3 regions of the Nonomuraea sp. CA-218870 genome follow, and region 2 is predicted to be linked to each of the others. Evidence: riboswitches for the same ligand, from Rfam matches in the RefSeq annotation. Region 2 holds a riboswitch; each other region holds the start of a gene.
What was found. Region 2 has a riboswitch for cyclic di-AMP ahead of ACQEUU_RS02585 (CHAP domain-containing protein). Riboswitches for the same ligand answer to the same signal wherever they lie in the genome.
Positions count from the first base shown of each region.

Region 1: linked by a shared signal. The riboswitch ahead of ACQEUU_RS35095 (coiled-coil domain-containing protein) and the one ahead of ACQEUU_RS02585 (CHAP domain-containing protein) in region 2 are both predicted to bind cyclic di-AMP.
Region 3: linked by a shared signal. The riboswitch ahead of ACQEUU_RS33080 (hypothetical protein) and the one ahead of ACQEUU_RS02585 (CHAP domain-containing protein) in region 2 are both predicted to bind cyclic di-AMP.

Region 1 covers NZ_JBNJMN010000002.1:1,385,028-1,387,218, forward strand. The annotation lists gene ACQEUU_RS35095 (coiled-coil domain-containing protein) at 119-1,108, opposite strand; cyclic di-AMP (ydaO/yuaA leader) riboswitch at 1,114-1,253, opposite strand; gene galT (galactose-1-phosphate uridylyltransferase) at 1,320-2,191, opposite strand, start outside.
Region 2 covers NZ_JBNJMN010000001.1:529,881-532,071, forward strand. The annotation lists gene ACQEUU_RS02580 (APC family permease) at 1-306, opposite strand, end outside; gene ACQEUU_RS02585 (CHAP domain-containing protein) at 411-1,079, opposite strand; cyclic di-AMP (ydaO/yuaA leader) riboswitch at 1,093-1,241, opposite strand; gene ACQEUU_RS02590 (ArsB/NhaD family transporter) at 1,455-2,191, opposite strand, start outside.
Region 3 covers NZ_JBNJMN010000002.1:943,836-946,026, forward strand. The annotation lists gene ACQEUU_RS33070 (rod shape-determining protein) at 1-12, opposite strand, end outside; gene ACQEUU_RS33075 (DUF5302 domain-containing protein) at 172-372, shown strand; cyclic di-AMP (ydaO/yuaA leader) riboswitch at 528-668, shown strand; gene ACQEUU_RS33080 (hypothetical protein) at 851-1,762, shown strand; gene ACQEUU_RS33085 (alpha/beta fold hydrolase) at 1,801-2,191, shown strand, end outside.

The DNA.
Region 1 (2,191 bases), on a different contig from region 2:
TGGCCACGCACCAAAACACAGGACGACCTCGACGGACGCCACCTTCACAGGGCGACGACCAGCTCAAACGCCTTCTTCAAGGGGGCGAATAGCTCATCAGATGCTATTCGTCCCCCTATCAGTGCATCGAGATGTGGACGTGGTCGAAGTGGTTCTCGGTGATGCTGCCGCGGTTGGACATGCCGCTCCAGCCCGAGCCGTGGTTGATGCGCTGTTTCCAGATGACGTACTTCACGCCCAGCTTGGCCCGGTTGGTGATGGCCCACTCGGCGATGCGGTCGCCCAGCGTCGCATGGGTGGCCGTCGGCATCGAGCCGCCCGTGCTCATCATGAAGTCGCAGGCCCGCCCCAGCGGATGCTCGCCGCTCGATCCGGCGCGGAAGCAGCCCACGCTGAACGGCAGCGCGAAGTTCTTCGCGATCTCCGTCTTCATCAGGCGGGTGCGCGGCGTGATGTTGTCGGAGCCCGACGGGAGCTGCGGCGCCCAGCTGCCGTCGGAACGGCGGCCGGTGGCGAACGGCACCAGATCTTCCAGTCTCTTCTGGATGTCCTCGATGACGCCCTCGGCCTCCTCGCGCTGGTCCACCACGTCGGCGGCGTCGGCCTCGATCTTCGCGGCCAGCTTGGCGGCGTCGTCGACCGCCTTCTTCTTCTCGTCGCGGGCTCCGGCCACCTTGTCGACCAGCGCCTGCTGCTCGGCCGTGAGCTGCTCCAGCAGGGCCGCGCCGCGGCCGTCGGGCAGCGTCAGCAGGGTGGGCAGCTGCATGCCGCCATTCTGGTACTGCAGCAGAGCCAGCTCGGCGACCCGCTGCTCGGCCTCCGACAGCTCCGCCTCGGCCGTGGCCAGCCGCTTCTCGGCGGCCTTGGCCGCCTTGCGGGCGTCGGCCAGCTCGACGCGCTTGAGGTTGTAGCGCTCGATCAGGCCGTCGACCTTCGCGTTGAGCTGCTTCAACTCCTTGCGCAGCTCCTGCTCCGTCGGCTTGGGGTCCGCCGCCGCGGGCGCGGCCGTGAGCGAGGCCAGCGTCACCGTGGTCAGGACAGGAGCGAAGGCCACCGCCGCGGCGGTGACGAAACCGATGGCTTGGTGCGCGGGGGACGCTGCCGCCACGTACTGGGTCCTCTCCCTCTTGCCTACCGGGTTAGCTGACGGGTTCGGGCACGGGAGCGTTGCCCTACCACCGAAGTGGATTCACCCCAGGTGCGTTGGGTCCCCGGCTCCCGGGCGCTCGCCCGGGATTAGGCGTTCACACGGCGTTACGGCCGTGCTCGAAGGCATATTAATGGTAGATCACGAGTAATGCGAGCCAAACGGAAATCTCTTAGTGATCTACTTGTGATCGAAGCATGAGTGCCGCCTCCTCGGGGAGCACGTCGTTGACGAACGCGCCCATGGCGGACTCCGACCCCGCCAGATACTTCAGCTTCCCGGGCGCCCGCCGGATGCTGAACAGCTCCAGATGCAGGTAGGCCAGCTCGCGGTCCTGCCGGACCGGCGCCTGGTGCCAGGCCGAGATGTACGGCATCGGCACCCCGAACAGCCCGTCCAGGGCCCGCAGCACCGAGGTGTAGAGCGGCGCGAAGGCCGCCCGCTCGTCCCCGGTGAGCGCGGCCAGGTCGGCCGCCTGCCGGTGCGGGTAGAGGTGCACCTCGAAGGGCCAGCGCGCGGCCGCCGGCACGAACGCCGTCCACAGCTCGTTGGCCGCGACCACCCGGACCCCGGCCTCCCGCTCGGCCGCCAGCACGTCGGCGAAGAGGTTGCGTCCGGGCCGCCGCTCCGCGTAGCGCCGGGCCGCGCCGAGCTGCAGCCTGGTGCGGGGCGTCACGTACGGGTACGCGTAGATCTGCCCATGGGGGTGGAACAGCGTGATGCCGATCTCCTCGCCCCGGTTCTCGAAGCAGAAGACCTGCTCCACGCCCTCCAGGGCGGACAGCTCGGCCGTACGGTCGGCCCAGGCCTCCATCACCAGCTCCACCCGGTCGTCGGAGAGCTGGGAGAACGAGGAGTCGTGCTGGGAGGTGAAACACATCACCTCGCACCGCCCCACGCCGGGCCGGACCTCGCTCAGCCCTCCGGCATCCTGATATGTCCCAAAATTTCCGGAGAAGGAGGGGAAGCGGTTCTCGAACACGACCACGTCGTAGTCGTACGCCGGGATCTCCGACGCCCGCGTCTCGGACGACGGGCAGAGCG
Region 2 (2,191 bases):
GCCGTCAGGGTGGGCGGCGATGACCTGCCGGTAGGAGAACACGAGGATCAGCAGCAGGACCGCGATGGCGATCGTGATCGGCAGGGTCAGCGCCACGGCGGCGGCTCCGGCCCCGGCCAGGACGAGCGCCGCGGCCTCCGGTCCGTAAGCGACCGAGCTGAGGGCGTCCAGCGACAGCGCCGACAGTCCTTGCAGGCTGGTCAGGTGACGCTTGTCGCCCTCACCGTGGCGCAGTTGCAGCCGCCGCCCGCTGAGCGGCGACCTTCTGATCTTCGCCGGGTCCTGCTGATAGCGCAGCGTCGTCATGTCGCACGTGCTTTCACCTCCTGGGTTTCCCCCGGAGGCGTCGCAGGGCACGCCAAGCCGTCGTCAAGAGCGGGTGCGTACGTGCGACACCGCGGCCGGGCCGCTCAGGCGGCCTTGTACTCCGGGTAGCCGTAGCCGGTCACCTGCGAGACGGGCCGGATCCGCTCCTCGACCATGCCGTTGCCGGTGTTGCCCTCGATCGTGGTGATCGTGCCGTCGCCGTTGTCCTTCTTCACCAGTCCGACGTGGTCGACGGCGCTGATGCTCTTGCTGCCGCCCCAGTCGAAGAAGACGACGCTGCCGGGCTTGGCCACGGTGCCCCAGCGGCCGTTGTCCTTGAACCACTGGGCGTGGGTGACGGTGTAGGCGTCCCAGCCGACGGTGGACCGGGCGCCGGCCTGCTCGCCGACCCAGGACACGAACATCGCGCACCAGGGGGCGTTGGCGTACAGTTCGGGCGTGCCGCCGCCGTCGCGGGCGAGGGTCTCGGCCGCACGCGGCGAGGACATGTACCACTGGTGGAACTTGGTGCCGCCGCCGGCGGTGTTCTCCTTGACGCCGATCTGCGACTCGGCGACCTGGAGGATCCTCTGCGCGGTCACGGCGGTGGCCGGGTTCTGCTGCTGCGCGGCGGGCGGCTGGGCCGGGGTGGCCGTCGCGGCCGCGACCGGGAGGGCCGAGGTGCCGGCGAACGCGGCGCCCAGGGCCACGGCCGCGCTCACGGTATGGCGGGCGACGTTCTTGGGCAGGCGATCGAGGATGTGCTTGACCATGCTCGGGGTTTGCTCCTTGCTTCCATGCCGCCTACCGGGTTAGCTGACGGGTTCGGGCGTGGAAGTGCCCTACGGTCGCTCATAGGTAAAGAGCGATCGATTCACCCCGGAGAAACGTGGGTCCCCGGTTCCGCCTGACAGCGGATTCGGCGGCCGCGCCGCATTCCTGCGGACTTGCGCATGCGGGCGCGGTCTCGGCAATACATCGGCAACGCGCGGGTTCTTACGTCAAAGCGCTGCTCAAGCGCGTGCCATCTACGTTCTCCAAGGTAATAGCCGGGCAAGAAGCGAGGCAAGTCGTGCTGGGGTGCGCGGGCCGGGATCCTCGATGGCATAGGGGTTTCCGGGCGAATATTTTACCTTTGAGTAGGTTTGTTAGAGGTAGCGGAACCACAGATACGGCGCTACCAGGGTCACGGTGACCCCCGTGACGATCAACCCGTACTTGGTGAACTCCCAGAAGCTGATCGGCGTGCCGTTGCGCGCCGCGATGCCCAGCACCACCACGTTCGCCGCCGCGCCCACCGCCGTGGCGTTGCCGCCCAGGTCGGCGCCGAACGCCAGCGCCCACCACAGCACCTGCGCCGGCTCCCCGCCGTTCGCCTCGACGAGCTCGGCCACGATCGGGCTCATCGTGGCCACGTACGGGATGTTGTCCACGATCGCCGACAGCACCGCCGATCCGCCCAGCAGCCCCATCGTCGCCACGTCGAGCCGGCCCGCCGTGGCCTCGACCGCGGCCGAGGAGATCTGCTCGATGACCCCGGTGTGGACGAGCGCGCCGACCATGACGAACAGCCCGGCGAAGAACACCAGCGTCGGCCACTCCACCTCGGCCAGCGACTCCTCAGCGGTCACCCGGGTGGCTCCCACCAGCACGCCGGCGCCCAGCAGCGCGACCACCGACGGCGAGTAGTGGAGCACCGGGTGCAGCACGAAGGCCGTCAGCACGAGCGCCAGCACGGCCAGCGACTGCCACAGCAGCCGCCGGTCGGCGATCGCCTCCTTTTCGTTCAGCGCCATGACCTCGGCCGCGCGGGCGGGGTCGTACCGGAACGACCGCCCCCACATCAACTGGCACAGGCCCACGAACACCACCATCAGCACGATCA
Region 3 (2,191 bases), on a different contig from region 2:
GAGCGGGCTCACCGCCGCCGCTCCGGGGGGTCGGACTGCATGTCAGGGGTGTTTCCTGGATCGGGTCAAGCCAACACCAAGCCGCCGGAGCGGGTTTCGTGATGATCCCCGGTTTCGCGCGGTCAAGGTTCGCGTGGGAAGCTGGGACCGTACGCACACCAGGAGGTCCTCATGGCGGAAACACCGGAGCCGGAAGTCGACGAGACTCCCGAGGACGAGATGAAGCGCAAGTTCCGTGAGGCTCTGGAACGCAAGCGCGGCCAGCAGGCGGGCACCGGCGGGGGTGGTAGGGGAGCCGACCATTCCAAGGTCCACGGGACTCATGGTCCGGCTGCGGGCAAGCGGTCCTTCAGGCGCAAGAGCGGCGGCTGAAACCGGGTGTTCCGAGGGGGTACGGCATGCCGTACCCCCTTTTTATAGGTAGATCTTCGCCCGAATCATGGGCTTACCTTTGCATATGTCCGCTTTGCCCGCTAAATTGGTAAGCGTTACCAGGCGGTGACCATGACTCTTCACCAGGAAGAGGCCGCTGCCTGGCGCCGAATCCCGCGCCTCGCGGGAACCGGGGACCCATCTCCTTGGGGTGAATCCGGCCCTTGCGGCCGGTAGGGCAACATCTCCACGTCCGAACCCGTCAGCTAACCCGGTAGGCGAGATGGAGAGGACTTTTCTTCGTGATGTATCACCGCGCACGTCCCCCCTATCGCGGGATGTCACCGGCCGCCGGTTGAGCGGCACCATTTCCTGATCTTTCTCGTCGCGCCCCCGCGTAGCGTCCGCATGGCTTGACGCCCGGCTACGCCCTTCGTGCGCGCGTTTTGCTGTTGCCTCACAAAGGATTTGCGCTTTCATGCCCGCTCGTTTCAGCATGCGTTCCCTCGCCGTGCTCGTCGCCGCCGCCGGCACGCTGGCGTTCGGCTCCGGCGCCGCCCACGCCGACCTCGACATGAGCACCGAAAAGATCCTGCTCAAGGGTGATACCACCGCCTCCTACTTCTGGGACGACGGCTCCGGCCGCGCCGGTGACACCGGGCTGCCGGCCAGCGGCAAGCCCATGCAGAAGGGCATGGCCGCCAGCCCCAGCTGGCCCCTGCTGACCGAGGGCTACGTCCTCTACAACGGCAAGAAGGCGCCGTTCTTCGTCGGTGACCGCGGTCCGGGCACGCCCTCCAACAGGGGCATCATGCTCGACCTGGACGGGAAGACCTTCGCCGACCTGACCGGTGGGACGTTCAACCCGCGCACGCTGATGGTGGACGGCAACGGCGGCAAGGGCCACATCAAGGTCGAGTACGTCATCACCAAGTGGGGCGACGGCGTGGGCCTGAAGAACCACCCGGTGGCGTTCTCCACCGGCGCCTGGGGCCGCATGGACCGCAACCCTGCCAGCCCGCCGGTCCTGGCCGAGGACAAGTCCGAGGACAAGGCCGGGGAGAAGGCGGAGGACGGCAAGGCCCTGGCCGGCGCCAAGGCGGACGCCGAGCAGGACGCGCCGAACGCCCTCGCCGGAGCCCAGCCCGCGAAGAGCGAGCCCGCGAAGAGCGAGCCCGCCAAGACCGAGCCCGCCAAGACCGAGGCTCCGAAGGCGGTCGCCGTGGAGCCGATGGCGGACGGCAGGCCGACGGCAGGCGCCGCCGCCCAGGCCGCCGCGGCCACCGAGCGGAGCAACGTGACCGGCGCCGTCGTGGTCGGCGGCGCGGTGCTGCTCGGCGGTGGCCTGGTGCTGGGCCGCGAGCGGCTGCGCAAGCTCCTGCGCCGCTGAGCTTGGCTTGACCCACATCAGAATGTCATTCTAGGGCCGTGACCTCGATCGCATCGGCCCATGGCATCGACATCGCGTACGAGAGCTTCGGCTCTCCCGGCGGGCGCCCGCTCCTGTTGATCATGGGGCTGGGCGCCCAGCTCGTGCACTGGGACGACCCGCTCTGCGAGCTGCTCGCCGACCAGGGACACCACGTCGTCAGGTTCGACAACCGCGACGCCGGACTGTCCACCCACCTGCACGACGCGGGCGTGCCCGGCTCGGGCAGGCCCGTGCCCTACCTGCTGGACGACATGGCCGAGGACGCCGCCGGGCTGATGGACGCGCTGGGCTGGCCGGCCGCGCACGTGATGGGCGCCTCGATGGGCGGCATGATCGCCCAGTCGCTCGCCCTCCGGCACCCCGAGCGGGTCCTGACCCTCACCTCGA